One region of the Streptococcus lishijunsis genome, then DNA from elsewhere that is predicted to be linked to it. Evidence: predicted binding sites of a transcription regulator. Region 1 holds the regulator's gene; each other region holds the start of a gene.
What was found. The regulator HrcA, encoded in region 1, represses chaperone genes, less so after heat shock. The targets are predictions, from matches to a motif close to TTAGCACTCNNNNNNNNNGAGTGCTAA.

Region 1 (5,696 bases):
AAAAGAGGCCGCTATTTCATTTAAAGAGGCTTTCTCAAGTGATAGTGGTCGTACCTTACAAACTATGGCTATTATTTTAAAAGAGTGTCAGCAAGAGTTTATCCCTTATACACGTGATAAACGCATTCGTGAATGGTGCTTTGGTAGCTTAGATGGTGCTTATGATGGTGAATTATTCGATGGGATTTTGCCACGTGTCTTTCAAAAAGATATGAGTAGCTTGACGCCAGAAGAATTAGCCAATGGGATTTTGCAAGTGGATACAGCAGGTTGGGCTGAGCCTTGGGAAACTTTAAAAAATCGGATTTGGCAAGGATTTGTGTCTATTGGGGAGACAATAGCTCAAAACGGTGGTGGTAATGCCATTGTTGTTAGCCATGGGATGACGATTGCTACCTTATTGTGGTTGATTGACCCCAATGTACCAAGGCAGTTGGAGTTAGATAATGGTAGTATCTCAGTCTTAGTCTATAAGGATGGACAATTTAGCATTGAGGCAATTGGGGATATGAGCTATCGCCAGAAAGGACGAATATTGATGGAAAAAGGTGGGTATGAACTCTAAAATTCGTAAAGGACTGTTAGGCTTAGCGGTTGTTCTTGTCTTTATATGGGGATTGTTTAGTTTATGGACGAGTCGTCAAAAAAACACTAATAAAACACAGGCTTCTGAAGCGACCAGTCAAACTAGTCACAGCTCATCTCGTCAGACCTCAGCCTTACCAAATGTATCAACAGATGATTGGGAGTTGGTATTGGTCAATCGTGATCATGTGACAGCTGAGATGAACCCTGAGGTAGTAGAGGTGTCTGGTATTTTGGTGGATGCACGTATTGCAGAAAATGTGGCTGCTTTTCTAGCGGCAGCTCAAACTATTGATGCCAGTGAACATTTGATCTCTGGCTATCGTAGTGTCGCTTATCAAGAGGCTTTATTTAATAGCTATCTTGCTCAGGAAATGGCTGCTAATCCTACGCTTAGTGAGGCAGAAGCTAAGGAGCTTGTACAGACTTATTCTCAGCCAGCTGGTGCGAGTGAACATCAAACGGGTTTGGCCATTGATATGAGCACAGTTGATCTGCTTAATCAAAGCGATCCGTCTGTTGCAAAACAAGTACAAGCACTAGCACCAGAATATGGTTTTGTTCTTCGCTTTCCAAAAGGAAAATCAGACAGCACAGGTGTTGATTATGAGGACTGGCATTATCGTTATGTTGGGAAGGTATCTGCTAAGTATATGACAGAGCATCAATTGACCTTGGAAGAGTATGTGGCATTATTGGAGGAGCGAGATGCGTAAGCGATGTTCATTATCACAAGTAGTGTGGCTTGCTCTGCTATTTGCTGGCATGATTCTCCTGCCTTTGGGCGTGAATCATAAGGGCTTATCTGCCAAGACAAAGCTTGCCGCAAGTCAGTCAAAAGCAGCTTTTATCAAACAAATAGGACCTGAGGTTCAGGAAGTGGCAAAGGCTTATGGGGTCAATCCTTCTATTATTATCGCACAAGCTAGCTTGGAGTCAGACTTTGGGAAGACGCTTTTAGCTAGTCGATACCACAATCTTTTTGCGACTAAGGCAGAAAAAGGAGATGCTATTATCAGACTTCGTGATAGCAATAATCAGATGATAGCTTATGCCCATTATCCTTCTACGGCAGCATCTGTAGAAGCGTATTTATCTCAGCTAAAAGCTGGTGCTATTGGTGATGATAAGACTTATGAGCTTTTTGTAGGGACAAAAAATGATAAACAACTGGCTAAGTCGTTAGAAACAACAGGATTTAGTGCGGATAGTCAGTATGCCAAAGCTTTGCTTGATATTATCAATCGTTATCATTTAGCTCAATATAATAGATAATTAGCACTCTAAAAAAAGAGTGCTAATTTTTTGCTGTTTTTCTCTTGACAATATTTGGAAATAAGATATAATAGAAACATAGATTAGCAGTCTATCGTTTAGAGTGCTAATTATAGAAAGGGTGGCTGAGATGATTACGAAACGTCAAAATGATATTTTGAATTTGATTATCGAGATGTTCACTCAAACTCATGAGCCTGTCGGCTCGAAAACCTTGAAGACCTCGATTGACTCGAGTAGTGCCACAATTCGTAATGATATGGCTAAGCTGGAAAAGTTAGGCTTGTTGGAAAAAGCTCATACGTCTAGTGGTCGTATGCCTAGTGCAGCTGGTTTTAAATATTTTGTCGAACATTCTCTTAGTAGTGAGAGTGTCGATGAGATGGATGTTTATCAGGTGATTAAAGCTTTTGACTTTGAAGCCTATAAGCTAGAGGATATCCTGAGAGAAGCGAGTAAACTCTTACATGAGTTAACAGGTTACACCGCAGTTGCTTTGGATGTGGAGCCGACGCATCAACGATTGAGTGGTTTTGATATCGTACAGTTAAGTAGCCACGATGCTTTAGCTGTCATGACTTTGGATGATTCTAAGTCCTTAACCACTCAATTTGCGATTCCAAAGAGCTTTTTGGCGCGTGACTTGAAGACCTTATCTAAAATGGTAAGAGAGCGCTTGGTAGGAAGCTCTGCTATGGAGATTCACTATAAGCTTCGAACAGAGATTCCTCAGATTATCAAGCATTATTTCAAGACGATGGACGCTATCTTAGAATTGATGGATTATTTGTTTAAACCCTTATTTGATGAGACCGTTTTTGTGTCTGGTAAGGTGGCTTCGCTAGATTACGCGACGCTAAATACCTATCAATTTTTAGATGATAAGCAGGCAGTAGCGCTTGCTCTTCGTGAAGGTTTGTCAGATGAGCAGGTGTTGAGTGTTCAGATTGCAGAAAGTAGTGTTCCTGCTTTTGAGCATGTCAGTGTTTTGAGTCGTCAATTTGTTATTCCCTATCGTGGTATAGGTGTGCTTAGCTTGGTGGGACCAGTGACGATGGATTATAAGCGAGCTGTTAGCCTGCTCAATATTATTAGCCGAGTATTAGTGGCAAAATTAACCGATTATTACCGCTATCTCAATAGCAATCATTATGAAGTGCATTGAGTAGTGTCAAAGATTAAGCTAGTCTTTAGAGGAGGTGCTCTAGTGGCAGAAGAAACAAAAGAAGAATTAAATCAAGAAACAGAAGAATTGATAGAAGAAAATGAGGACCAAGTCAATGAAGAAGTGGTTGAGGAGGACCTTCCTAAAAAAACAGATTTAGAGTTGGCACAGGAAAAAGCGGAAGCTTTTGAAAACAAATATCTGCGTGCTCATGCTGAGATGCAAAATATTCAACGCCGTGCCAACGAAGAACGTCAGCAACTCCAAAAATATCGTTCACAAGATTTGGCAAAAGCTATTTTACCAAGTCTAGATAATTTAGAGCGTGCTCTTCAAGTTGACGGTTTGACAGATGATGTCAAAAAAGGTCTTGAAATGGTTCAAGAGAGTCTTGTAAAAGCGCTCAACGAAGAAGGTGTGACAGAAGTCCCAGTAGAGCAATTTGACCATAATCTTCATATGGCGGTACAAACACTACCAGCAGATGAAGAGCATCCTGCTGATAGCATTGCACAAGTGCTTCAAAAAGGTTATACCTTACATGAGCGTTTGCTACGTCCAGCGATGGTTGTCGTGTATAACTAAGCTCTCGACCTCCCAAGTCGTAAAACTAGGCAGTAAGTCAGCAATCATGGATGAAGCTGACATAGCCCTGCAACGTTGTTATAAGAGTTGCAGTAGAAATGATCGAAAAAGTAATAAAAAGAGGTATTTATAATGAGTAAAATTATTGGTATTGACTTAGGTACAACAAACTCTGCTGTTGCTGTTCTTGAAGGAACAGAAAGCAAAATTATTGCTAACCCAGAAGGTAATCGTACAACACCGTCTGTAGTATCATTCAAAAACGGTGAAATTATCGTTGGTGATGCGGCTAAACGTCAAGCCGTAACAAACCCAGATACAATTATCTCTATCAAATCAAAAATGGGAACATCTGAAAAAGTATCTGCTAATGGTAAAGAATACACACCACAAGAAATTTCAGCTATGATTCTTCAATACCTTAAAGGTTATGCTGAGGAATATCTTGGTGAAAAAGTCGAAAAAGCTGTTATCACTGTACCAGCTTACTTCAATGACGCTCAACGTCAAGCGACTAAAGATGCAGGTAAAATTGCAGGTCTTGAGGTAGAACGTATCGTCAACGAACCAACAGCAGCAGCGCTTGCTTATGGTCTTGATAAAACAGATAAAGATGAAAAAATCTTGGTGTTTGACCTTGGTGGTGGTACTTTTGACGTTTCGATTCTAGAACTCGGTGATGGTGTCTTTGATGTATTGGCAACTGCTGGGGATAACAAACTTGGTGGTGATGATTTTGACCAAAAAATCATGGATTGGTTGATTGCTGAATTCAAGAAAGAAAATGGTATTGACTTGTCTAATGATAAGATGGCACTTCAACGTCTTAAAGATGCAGCTGAAAAAGCGAAGAAAGACCTCTCAGGTGTGACTTCTACACAAATCAGCTTACCATTTATCACAGCTGGCGATGCTGGTCCACTTCACCTTGAAATGACTCTTTCTCGTGCCAAATTTGACGATTTGACAAGCGATCTTGTAGAGCGTACTAAGACACCAGTTCGTCAAGCGCTATCTGATGCTGGTTTGTCTATCTCTGACATTGACGAAGTTATCCTTGTTGGTGGTTCTACACGTATCCCAGCGGTTGTTGAAGCTGTTAAAGCAGAAACTGGTAAAGAACCAAACAAATCTGTAAACCCTGATGAGGTAGTGGCTATGGGTGCTGCTATCCAAGGTGGTGTGATTACGGGTGATGTTAAAGACGTGGTTCTTCTTGATGTTACACCATTGTCACTTGGTATTGAAACAATGGGTGGTGTCTTTACAAAACTTATTGACAGAAATACGACTATCCCAACCTCTAAATCACAAGTCTTCTCAACAGCAGCAGATAACCAACCAGCTGTTGATATCCACGTTCTTCAAGGTGAACGCCCAATGGCAGCAGACAATAAAACGCTTGGACGTTTCCAATTAGCAGATATCCCAGCTGCACCTCGTGGTGTGCCACAAATCGAAGTGACATTTGATATTGATAAAAATGGTATCGTATCTGTAAAAGCCAAAGACCTTGGTACACAAAAAGAACAAACCATCGTTATCCAATCTAACTCAGGTCTTACTGACGAAGAAATTGATAAGATGATGAAAGATGCTGAAGCTAACGCTGAAGCAGATAAGAAACGTAAAGAAGAAGTTGACCTTAAAAACGAAGTTGACCAAGCCATCTTTGCTACTGAAAAGACCATCAAAGAAACTGAAGGTAAAGGCTTTGATGCTGAGCGTGATGCGGCTCAAGCAGCTCTTGATGAGCTCAAGAAAGCTCAAGAAGACAACAATCCTGACGATATGAAAGCAAAACTTGAAGCGCTGAATGAAAAAGCACAAGCTTTGGCTGTCAAGATGTATGAGCAAGCTGCGGCAGCCCAACAAGCTCAAGCAGGTCAAGAAGGAGCAGCAGACGCTCAAGATGCAAGCGACGATGTCGTTGATGGCGACTTTACGGAAAAATAATAGATGACTAATTCCTAATCACAGAGGTTGACTCCCAGCCTCTGTTTTTGGGTAGAGGGGGAAGTTGAGAGGCGCCGTATTATTTAGGTGTTTTCTCAAGGTGAGCTCTTTTTAAGCTAGAGTAGCTGTG
Region 2 (5,696 bases), on a different contig from region 1:
AGCCTCATCCTCATCAGCTCTTACCACTTCAACTTTTTGCAAAATAGACTGATCAAAAGCTAAGCGACTTCCTTTTAGCATCACAATAGCTCCCTCTTTTGTCTTAGCTAGCAAACGCACCGTCTCTCCCTGCCTCATTCCCAGATGAGATAAATGTGACACACTCTCTTTTGGTAAATGAATAGTCCTAATAATATACGGCGTTGACAGATAGGCGTCATCTAAAAGCATATTTCTTGACCTCTTCTCTTTAATATGGTAGTAACATTTTTGTTTATTATATCACAAATTATTCCCAAATTAACAGAATATTCAATATTATAATCATTATAAAAAGTCGAGTGATACTCGACTTTATCTCTATAAGACACGCCCTAAAAAATCTCTAGTACGTTCTTCTTTGGTATGGTCAAAGACTTGCTCGGGGCTTCCTTCTTCGACGATATTGCCTCCATCCATGAAAATCACACGATCAGCTACCTCACGAGCAAAGCCCATTTCATGAGTGACAATGACCATAGTCATACCTGACTTGGCTAGATCTTGCATAACACCTAGTACCTCGCCGACCATCTCTGGATCAAGAGCTGAGGTAGGCTCGTCAAACAACAAAACGTCAGGATCCATCGCTAACCCTCTCGCAATAGCAATCCGTTGTTGTTGACCACCTGAGAGACTTTGTGGATGAGCTTTTGCCTTATCTTTAAGCCCCACACGCTCTAGAAGTTCATAAGCCTTTGCCTCAGCACTCGCCTTATCAATACCCTTAGTTTTCATTGGTGCCAAGGTGATATTATCTAAAACAGACATGTTAGGAAAAAGGTTAAACTGCTGAAACACCATCCCCATCTTCTCACGCATCTTAAAAATATCGTTAGAGCGATCTGTAATATCAACACCTTCAAATAAAATCGTTCCCTGACTTGGCTCTTCCAACAGATTCATAGTTCGTAAAAAAGTGGATTTCCCTGACCCTGAAGGACCAATGATAGCAACCACTTCCCCTTTTTGGACATCTAAATCAATACCCTTTAAAATATGATTTTTCCCAAATGACTTATGCAGTCCCTTAATCGAGATAATTGTCTCTGTCATTAGTGTTGTTCTCCTTTTCCAAGATGATTTTCCATCCATTTAAGTAAAGCTGATAAAACCGTTGTCACCACGAGGTAATAAAAAGCAGCAAATAAGTAAGGTGTCAAGGGAATATAGGTTTTGGCTTGAATGGTTGTCGCGCCTCCCCACAACTCCATAATCCCAATGGTTTGAAGAAGTGAGCTGTCCTTAACAATCGTAATAAATTCATTACCTAAAGCTGGCAAGATGTTTTTAAATGCTTGTGGTAAAATCACATAGCGCATAGCTTTAGTTGGACGAATCCCTAACGAATAAGCCGCTTCTAGCTGACCTTTTGGCACAGCTTCAATACCCGCACGAACAATCTCAGAGATATAAGCACCACTATTTAAAGACAAGATGACAATCCCTGGCATAATCCGTGAAAAATCCATATCAATAACACCAAAACCAACCGTTGGCATGCCATTAAAAAAGCTCATCCATGCAAAGGCTATAGCAATTTGCACCAGCATCGGTGTCCCACGAAAAATCCAGACATAAGCACTAACCAACCACTTAAAGAAACGGACTTCATGCCCCATAATCACCAGATGCCCACGCTTAATCAAAGCCACTAAAACACCGATAATACTCCCAAAAAAGACCACACAAATCGAAATCATAATGGTGACTAAGACACCATAATTAAAATAAGCTAAGTACTGTGGCAAAAATGAAAAATCCACTACTCTTATCCCCCTAAAGCTAAATGATTTATTGATTATACCATATATTGAATAAAGATACAACCTTTATTCATTTTTACTTAGTAGCCTTTTGAAAACAAAAAAATCCAAGAAAACTTGGATTTTTCTTAATAGAGCAAATCGTAAATTTCCATCGCAATCAAGTCAATGCTATCAAATTGATAAACTTCACGAGCATTGACATCGCGCAAGGTAAAGACAGGACCATTTTCTGCATCGTTGCTAAAGCCGACCTCTGCGACAACAACGCCCTCACGTTCAAAGTTGCGTTTAAGATTACCACCATCTGTCGCCATCAATTCCAAACGATTGATGATTCTCACCAAATGTGATTCCATGTTAATTCTCCTCTTAGTTTTTAATGTCACTTTATTTTACCATAAAATAGGGCTCTAGGACAAGAAAAACTCTTGATTGATGAGATAAGCTGACGATTTTAAGATAATAATGACAATCACAACAAGACTTTACGACCATCACAAATCGCCAAGCCTAACAAATAGTTGCTTTTATACATTTTAAATTCTATATTTATTCATTTCCAACTATTCTATTCTTTTTAGCACTTTAAGACAAAGAGTGCTAAAAACTAATCTTTTTTCTTGCATTCTAAAAAGTGCGTGCTATAATAGAACTATAAAGTTTGACCAAGTTTGACTAATCAATACTAACTTGGTGCTAATAGCCTTAACGCTTAGCATAGCAGATTGATTAAGAAGAAGGGGGTAATCTATGCTCTGTCAAAATTGTAATCTTAACGAAGCAACTATTCATCTCTACACTAATATCAACGGTCAACAAAAACAGGTTGACCTCTGTCAAAATTGTTATCAAATTATTAAGACAGACCCTAATAACAGCCTCTTGTCTGGCTTGACACCTAAAGCAACAAATCAGCAAAACACTAATAACTTTAATCCACTTTTTGATGATTTCTTTGGTGATTTAAATAACTTTCGTGCCTTTGGTGGTCAAGATTTGCCAAACACACCACCAACACAAGCAGGAGGAAATTCTGGAGGTGGCAACAATCGCCGTCCTAATCAACCTAAAGCGCCTCAACAAGAACCTGGTCTCCTTGAGGAATTTGGTATCAACATTACAGATATGGCACGCCGCGGGGATATTGATCCTGTCATTGGACGTGACAGTGAGATTGTCCGTGTCATCGAAATTCTAAACCGCAGAACCAAAAATAATCCTGTCCTCATCGGAGAGCCTGGTGTTGGTAAGACCGCTGTTGTTGAAGGTCTCGCCCAAAAAATTGTTGACGGGGATGTCCCTCAAAAACTCCAAGCCAAGCAAGTCATTAGACTAGATGTGGTCAGTCTCGTACAAGGAACTGGCATTCGCGGACAATTTGAAGAGCGTATGCAAAAACTCATGGAAGAAATTAGAGAGCGTCAAGACGTTATCCTCTTTATTGACGAAATCCATGAAATCGTAGGAGCAGGCTCTGCTGGGGATGGCAATATGGATGCTGGTAACATCTTAAAACCAGCTCTAGCGCGCGGAGAGTTGCAGTTAGTAGGGGCAACAACGCTAAATGAATACCGCATTATCGAAAAAGATGCTGCTCTTGAGCGCCGTATGCAACCTGTTAAAGTTGACGAACCTAGTGTCGAAGAGACCATCACTATTTTAAAAGGGATTCAAAAAAAATACGAAGACTATCATCACGTCAAATATAGTGACGATGCCATTGAAGCCTCTGCTGTCTTATCTAATCGCTATATCCAAGACCGCTTCTTACCAGATAAGGCAATTGACCTACTCGATGAAGCAGGCTCTAAGATGAACCTCACTCTGAATTTTGTAGATCCTAAAGAGATTGACAAGCGTCTCATTGAAGCTGAAAATCTCAAAGCTCAAGCTACACGTGATGAAGATTTTGAACGCGCTGCTTATTTCCGCGACCAGATTGCTAAATACAAGGAAATGCAACAACAAAAAATCGATGACCAAGATACACCTATCATTACTGAAAAGACTATCGAGCATATCATCGAAGAAAAAACGCATATCCCTGTCGGTGATCTCAAAGAAAAAGAACAATCACAGCTTATCCACTTAGCGAGTGACCTCAAAAAGCACGTCATTGGGCAAGACGAAGCTGTCGATAAAATTGCTAAAGCCATTCGTCGTAACCGTGTGGGATTAGGAAGCCCTAATCGCCCAATCGGTTCATTTCTCTTTGTCGGACCAACTGGTGTCGGAAAAACAGAATTATCTAAGCAACTGGCTATCGAACTCTTTGGCTCTAGTGACAGCATGATCCGCTTTGATATGAGTGAATACATGGAAAAACACGCTGTCTCAAAACTAGTCGGAGCTCCTCCAGGCTATGTTGGCTATGATGAAGCTGGACAATTAACCGAAAAAGTCCGTCGCAATCCTTATTCTCTTATCCTACTTGATGAGGTAGAAAAAGCTCATCCTGATGTCATGCATATGTTTCTTCAAGTCCTTGATGATGGACGCTTGACAGATGGACAAGGGCGTACTGTCAGCTTTAAAGATACCATTATCATCATGACCTCAAATGCTGGAACTGGCAAAACAGAAGCTAGTGTTGGGTTTGGTGCTGCAAGAGAGGGACGGACAAACTCTGTTCTTGGCGAATTAGGGAACTTCTTTAGCCCAGAATTTATGAACCGTTTTGATGGTATCATCGAATTCAAACCACTTAGCAAGGATAATCTCCTCCTTATCGTTGACTTGATGTTAGAGTCTGTCAACAATCGTCTAGCCGTTAATGGCATCCACCTAGATGTCACTGATAAAGTCAAAGAAAAATTAGTTGACTTGGGCTATGACCCTAAAATGGGCGCTAGACCACTACGTCGTACGATACAAGATCATATCGAAGACGCTATCACAGACTTTTATCTTGAACATCCACAAGACAAAGACCTCAAAGCTGTCCTCAATAGTAAAGGGGACATCTACATCAAAGCTAACAAATTACAAGAGGTAGAAGTCAACCAAGAAGAACACTAAAAGAAAGGGCAATCCTTTCTTTTTTTTCATCACCAAAGCAAGATTGCAGAAATTTAGGCTTTTTTTTAGTATAATAGCACTAATCAAGCCTACAAGGAGGAGATAAAATGGCTATTGCGACATTTGGTCAGAAAAAGGAAGACACTCACTACGTCACACGTCACGGTGTCTATGCTATCATCCCTAATCACGACAAGAGTGAAATTATACTGGTGCAAGCTCCCAACGGTTCTTGGTTTTTACCTGGGGGCGAGATAGAGGCAGGTGAGAGCCATATGACAGCTCTTGAGCGTGAATTGTTAGAAGAGCTAGGATTTAGCGCAACGATTGGCTACTACTACGGTCAGGCTGATGAGTACTTCTACTCTAGCCATCGTGATACTTACTTTTACAACCCCGCTTATCTCTATGAAGTGACCAACTATCATATCGAAGGTAAACCACTTGAGGACTTTAACCATATCGCTTGGTTTTCTCTTAATGAAGCCAAAAAACACCTAAAAAGGGGAAGTCATCGCTTTGGTGTTGAAGCTTGGGAAAAAAATCACCATTAGAACCTCAATATTTAAGCTTTTCCTCCTAATAAATGCTATAATATAAGAAAGTATAATATTAGGAGGTCAATTATGAGGCTTATCAACACCACAAGTAGCCACGGTGAGTTGGTACAAGGGCAATTGCGCAATACCGATGCCACCTTGGTCGAAACTTACTCAGCGGGTAATACGGATGTTGTTTTTACCCAAGCGCCTTACCATTACGAAATTTTGATTTCAAACAAGTACCGTGCCATCAAGGATGAAGAACTCGAAGCTATTCGTGAATTTTTCCTTAAGCGAAAAATTGACCACAGTATCGCTCATCTCGATA
Region 3 (5,696 bases), on a different contig from region 1:
CAGTTGACCTTTACAATTGTTTAATTTAAAAGGGACAAGGTTTTATCTAGCCTTGTCTTTTTTTGAGGTTAGCATTTTGTAAGCGTTTTTAATTTGTGCGTTTTCTCACTTATATTGGGAAAAAAATAACAAGAGCTCTTTTTTGACAATGCTTTAGGAAGATGATATTATACAAATTGAAAGCGCTATCTAAAATTATTATTTGAAAAGGAGTGAGAGATTTATGACAAAGAAATCAATCTCATCTCAAACGGGTATTATCATGTTTTATACCCTGTTGACTGCCTATATCACCTTTGCAGCAAGCTGGGTAGGAGGGTCCAACTTAGGTGCCGAAGTGGTTGCGACTTTCTTTGGTGATAAGGGTGTTGATCCTAGTATTTCGGAAATGGTCAATTATACCATTACTGTGGCGCGTGTGATTGCCAATTTCCTTGCAGCTATTGTGCTTGTTAAGTTTGGGATGCGTCATGCGGCACAAATTGCGATTGGGCTACTATGTTTTGCCTTGGTGGCTGCCTGGATGCCTAGTTATTGGTTTTATATTGTAGCACGTATGGTGATGGCTATTGGTGGCTCTATGGTCATGGTGTATATGAATCCCATTGTGGTTCGTTTTGTGTCTCCAGATAAGAAAATCGTGTATTCTTCTTTGATTACAGCGAGTTATAATATTGGAGCATTTCTTATTGCGATTGCCTTTGTTTTGTGGCCAGACTTGCTACGTTCTGACTGGCGTGTGACCTTATCATGTGTGGCTTTGGTAGCCATTTTGACCTTTATTATTTGGTTTGTTAAGGCGCAGGATTTTGAGACAGGTAGTCAAGCAAGTCGTCAAGAAGAGGCCTATTCTTACGCTCAAGCCCTTAAAGACCCATTTGTTTGGCGTTTTGCGATTGGCTTTAGTGCTTTTCTCATTCTTTATGTTATGTCGCTAAACAGTATTCCTGGTCAACTAGCCAAGGAATTTCCAGACTTTTTTGTCGCAGGTTATATGATCTGTGCAGTTTCAGGTGGTGGTATTTTAGGGACCCTTATTCGTTTGAAAGTACCTGTCAATCGTGAGCGCAAACCTTATTTATTACAATTGGGTATTGGCGCTTTGGTCATGATGATTGCAGGGGTCTATAGTATTGCGATTTTGCACTCAAGTTTGTTAGGTTACTTCTTCTTTTTCGTGACAGGTTTCCTCATTTTTTACCAATATGCGGTTTATCTCAATATCCCTCACGAACTGCCTAGCATGAATCCTCAAAAAGCGACGTTGATGTTTGGTATCATCTGGGGTATCACATACGGTCTCTACACGATTTTAAACTTTGCTTGGAGCTATATCTATGGTCACTTTGGCTATTGGGCGTCCAATATCTTCTATTTTGCTATCCCAGTCATCTATCTATTGATGGTGATGAGTTTACCAGAAACGTATCAGAAAAAAGAAGAGACCGTTTAGTGCCTACTAAATGCTTATCTTGTCATAGGATTAAGTGTTAGCTTTAGTATCGTCCCGCTATTAGCGGGGCGATTTTTTATAGTGATAAAACTAGTAACTAAAAATCACTTATAGCTTGAAAATAGTTTTAAACGTGTTAGACTTAAAAGGAGTAGTGATAAAGGGGAATGGGTATGGAAAAATTAGAAAAAAATGTTATTCCTCTCATCGAGTCGGTCTATGGTGAGCTGACGCCTGTTGAGAGGGAAGTGGCTGATTATTTTTTGGATGAGGTAGCGGACAGAGATTTTTCTGCAAGACATGTCTCAGAGCGCTTGCATGTATCTCTTCCTTCTTTGACACGTTTCGCTAAGAAATGTGGTTTTAGTGGCTATCGGCAATTTATTTACGCTTATCAAGAGTATGAACACGACAAGCCTATTTTAAATAGAACCTTGACCAAGCAAGTCTTGCAAGATTATGGTGAATTACTAAAAAAGACTTATTCTTTAATTGATGAAGCTCAGTTTTTACGTGTGGGTAAACTCTTAGATAGAGCTAAGCGGGTTTATATTTATGGTAAGGGTAGTTCGGGCTTGGTTGCTCAGGAGCTAAAATGGCGCTTTATGCGGCTAGGCATGATTTGTGAGGCGATGGTAGATGAGCATATGATAGGGATGAACCAGGTCTTGATAGATAGTAGTTGCTTAGTGATTGGTATTTCCTTGTCAGGAGAGACTAGTTGTGTTATTGAAGCTTTGAAAAAGGCCAAAAACTCACAAGCCAAGACAGTTTTATTGACAGCCAATAATAAAGAAAGCCTACGTGAGGTCTGCCATGAGTTGATTGCCGTAGCGATTAAGGACACATTATCACAGGGGAGAATGATTTCACCTCAGTTTCCTATGTTATTGTTGACTGATATTTTTTATGCTTATTATGTGGATTTAGATAAAGAAGCGCGTGACGCTATTTTTCAGAATACACTGTTGGCATTTGAAAGGGAGAGTTGATTGTTAGCCTATTAGAGATACTATTAGAAGTGGAAAATAGAAATGAACTTTTTTCTTGACTATTTTTGACCAAGTGATACAATAGAAACATAGATTAGCACTCTATAACAACGAGTGCTAAAAGAGATGATTTATGGAGGTATTTTTATGTTGAAACCATTAGGAGACCGTGTGGTCCTTCGTGTCAATGAGGAAAAAGAGCAAACAATCGGTGGTTTTGTTTTGGCAGGTGCTGGTGATGATAAGACAAAAACAGCAACTGTTGTTGCCGTTGGTGGTGGAACATTGACATTAAATGGTGATGTAGTTGCCCCTAGCGTAGCTGTTGGTGACACGGTCGTTTTTGAGGCTTACGCAGGTGTTGAGGTCAAAGACGGTGAAGAGACACTTGTCATCGTCCGCGAAGCTGAGATTTTGGCAATTCAAGCATAAGTAGAGATATCAAGTAAGTGAGGTAAGATTATGGCAAAAGATATTAAATTTTCAGCAGATGCCCGTACAGCAATGGTTCGTGGTGTTGATGTCTTAGCAGATACAGTCAAAGTAACTCTTGGTCCTAAAGGGCGTAACGTGGTTCTTGAAAAATCATTTGGTTCACCATTGATTACCAATGATGGTGTAACGATTGCAAAGGAAATCGAGTTGGAAGACCATTTTGAAAATATGGGTGCCAAATTGGTTTCAGAAGTAGCTTCTAAGACTAATGATATTGCTGGTGATGGAACGACCACAGCGACTGTTTTGACACAAGCTATCGTCCGTGAAGGGCTTAAAAATGTCACAGCAGGTGCTAACCCAATCGGTATTCGTCGTGGTATTGAGCTAGCTGTTTCAGCTGCTGTTTCAGAATTGAAAGCTATTGCGCAGCCTGTTTCTGGTAAGGAAGCCATCGCTCAAGTAGCTGCTGTGTCATCACGCTCTGAAAAAGTCGGTGAGTACATCAGTGAAGCTATGGAAAAAGTTGGTAATGACGGTGTGATTACTATCGAAGAATCTCGTGGTATGGAGACTGAGCTTGATGTTGTAGAGGGTATGCAGTTTGACCGTGGTTATTTGTCACAATACATGGTGACAGACAACGAAAAAATGGTTGCTGACCTTGAAAATCCATACATCCTTATCACAGATAAAAAAGTATCAAATATCCAAGAATTATTGCCACTATTAGAGGAAATCCTTAAGACAAACCGTCCGTTGTTGATTATTGCAGACGATGTGGATGGCGAAGCACTTCCAACACTTGTTCTCAATAAAATTCGTGGTACTTTCAATGTTGTAGCTGTTAAAGCTCCTGGTTTTGGTGACCGTCGTAAAGCGATGCTAGAAGATATTGCTATCTTGACAGGTGGTACTGTTATTACAGAAGACCTTGGTCTTGAGCTTAAAGATGCGACAATGGCAGTGCTAGGTCAAGCAGCTAAGGTTACAGTAGATAAAGATAGCACTGTGATTGTAGAAGGTGCTGGCGATACAGCAGCAATTAGCAATCGTATCAATCTGATCAAAGCACAAGTTGAGACAACGACATCTGACTTTGACCGTGAAAAATTACAAGAGCGTCTCGCAAAACTTTCTGGTGGTGTTGCTGTTGTTAAAGTGGGAGCAGCCACAGAAACAGAACTCAAAGAGATGAAACTACGTATCGAAGATGCTCTCAATGCGACACGTGCCGCTGTTGAAGAAGGTATCGTCGCTGGTGGTGGTACCGCTCTTGTCAATGTAATGGCTAAGGTAGCCTCTCTTGATTTGGATGGTGATGAAGCGACTGGTCGCAATATTGTCCTACGTGCTCTTGAAGAGCCTGTGCGTCAAATTGCCTACAATGCTGGTTATGAAGGTTCTGTTATCATTGATCGCTTGAAAAATAGTCAAGTAGGTACAGGCTTTAATGCTGCTAATGGTGAGTGGGTCGATATGGTCAAAGAAGGTATCATTGACCCTGTCAAAGTGACACGCTCTGCCCTTCAAAATGCTGCTTCTGTAGCCAGCCTTATCTTGACAACAGAAGCTGTTGTTGCAGATCAACCAGAACCAGCTGCACCAGCTATGCCTCCAATGGATCCCTCAATGATGGGTGGTATGATGTAGTTGTGTTCTTTAGACCTTGTTTACAAGGTCTTTTTTTGATGTCAACAGCATGTATCTATTGATTAAAAGCGCCAATAAAATGGTAGCTTATGGGAGAAAGCTATTGACAAGCCTTGTAAATAAAGGTATATTAGTAATGATATTAAATAAAAAGCTCTAAAAGAAAGGAAAAAGTATGCAGACGTCATCGTTAATCTTTGCAACTTATTATTACTTTAGTTTCTCTAGATAGACGTTTGTAGCTTTAGATACAAATGTCCTATGATTTTGTATCTATGAAGCTAAAGCTTTTTCGTGATGATTAGCTGATTAGATAGTATTCATCTAACTAGCGGTCATTTTCTAACAAGATATAGTTTGTTACCCAGCTAGTAGAGAATACTGAGCTGGTTTTTTAATAGAAAGATAAGGAAAAAAGCATGGTACGTTTTTTGAAAAAAATAGTAGCTATAAGCTTGGCATTACTGGTTTTAAGTGCTTGTTCGACTACCTCAAAAAGTCAGTCAACAGCTGACCCTGATGCAAAGCATATCGGTATTTTACAGTATGTTGAGCACCCTTCTTTGAGTGCTTCTAGAGAAGGGTTTATCGATGAGTTAGCCAAAGAAGGTTATGTTGATGGTCAAAACATTGTTATTGACTATAAAAATGCTCAAGGAGACCAATCCAATCTTCAAGCCATTTCAGAAAAACTCATTCGTCAAAATGATTTGGTCTTGGGGATTGCGACAACAGCAGCGCAGTCTTTGGCGAGCTTATCAACAGAAACACCGATTCTCTTTACAGATGTGACAGACCCTATATCGGCTAGTCTTGTAAAGACGATGAAGCAACCAGGAGGTATTGCCACAGGAACTAGTGATATGACTCCTATCAAAAAGCAAGTCGAGTTACTGCAAGAAGTACTACCAGATATTAAGACGGTAGGCATCATGTACACGACTAGTGAGCGTAACTCTGAAGTACAGGTCGAGGAGGCTAAGAAGCGCTTTAAGCAAGCTGGTATCAAGACAATTGTCAAAGGTATCTCATCGACTAATGACGTTCAAGATACGGCTAAAAGCCTCATGTCTAAAAGTGAGGCGCTCTTTATCCCGACAGACAATACCATTGTAAGTTCGATCAATCTCGTTACGGCACTGTCAAAGGAGATGAAGATTCCA

Region 2: ACLN19_RS07565 (ATP-dependent Clp protease ATP-binding subunit) is a predicted target of HrcA. The motif match lies at 2,386-2,412, and genes of this name have one in related genera.
Region 3: groES (co-chaperone GroES) is a predicted target of HrcA. The motif match lies at 2,540-2,566, and genes of this name have one in related genera.

The regions. Positions count from the first base shown of each region.
Region 1 is NZ_JBLBUC010000017.1:2,089-7,784, forward strand. Features, by position in the region: gene ACLN19_RS07010 (histidine phosphatase family protein) at 1-565, shown strand, start outside; gene ACLN19_RS07015 (M15 family metallopeptidase) at 555-1,301, shown strand; gene ACLN19_RS07020 (glycoside hydrolase family 73 protein) at 1,294-1,860, shown strand; gene hrcA (heat-inducible transcriptional repressor HrcA) at 1,991-3,025, shown strand; gene grpE (nucleotide exchange factor GrpE) at 3,068-3,610, shown strand; gene dnaK (molecular chaperone DnaK) at 3,743-5,566, shown strand.
Region 2 is NZ_JBLBUC010000020.1:21,079-26,774, reverse strand. Features, by position in the region: gene ACLN19_RS07585 (FeoA domain-containing protein) at 1-231, opposite strand, end outside; gene ACLN19_RS07580 (amino acid ABC transporter ATP-binding protein) at 361-1,095, opposite strand; gene ACLN19_RS07575 (amino acid ABC transporter permease) at 1,095-1,805, opposite strand; gene ACLN19_RS07570 (DUF1797 family protein) at 1,934-2,164, opposite strand; gene ACLN19_RS07565 (ATP-dependent Clp protease ATP-binding subunit) at 2,559-4,826, shown strand; gene ACLN19_RS07560 (NUDIX domain-containing protein) at 4,934-5,380, shown strand; gene ACLN19_RS07555 (DUF1827 family protein) at 5,453-5,696, shown strand, end outside.
Region 3 is NZ_JBLBUC010000029.1:3,306-9,001, reverse strand. Features, by position in the region: gene ACLN19_RS08415 (ATP-dependent Clp protease ATP-binding subunit) at 1-24, shown strand, start outside; gene ACLN19_RS08410 (MFS transporter) at 224-1,453, shown strand; gene ACLN19_RS08405 (MurR/RpiR family transcriptional regulator) at 1,627-2,445, shown strand; gene groES (co-chaperone GroES) at 2,593-2,877, shown strand; gene groL (chaperonin GroEL) at 2,908-4,533, shown strand; gene ACLN19_RS08390 (ABC transporter substrate-binding protein) at 4,953-5,696, shown strand, end outside.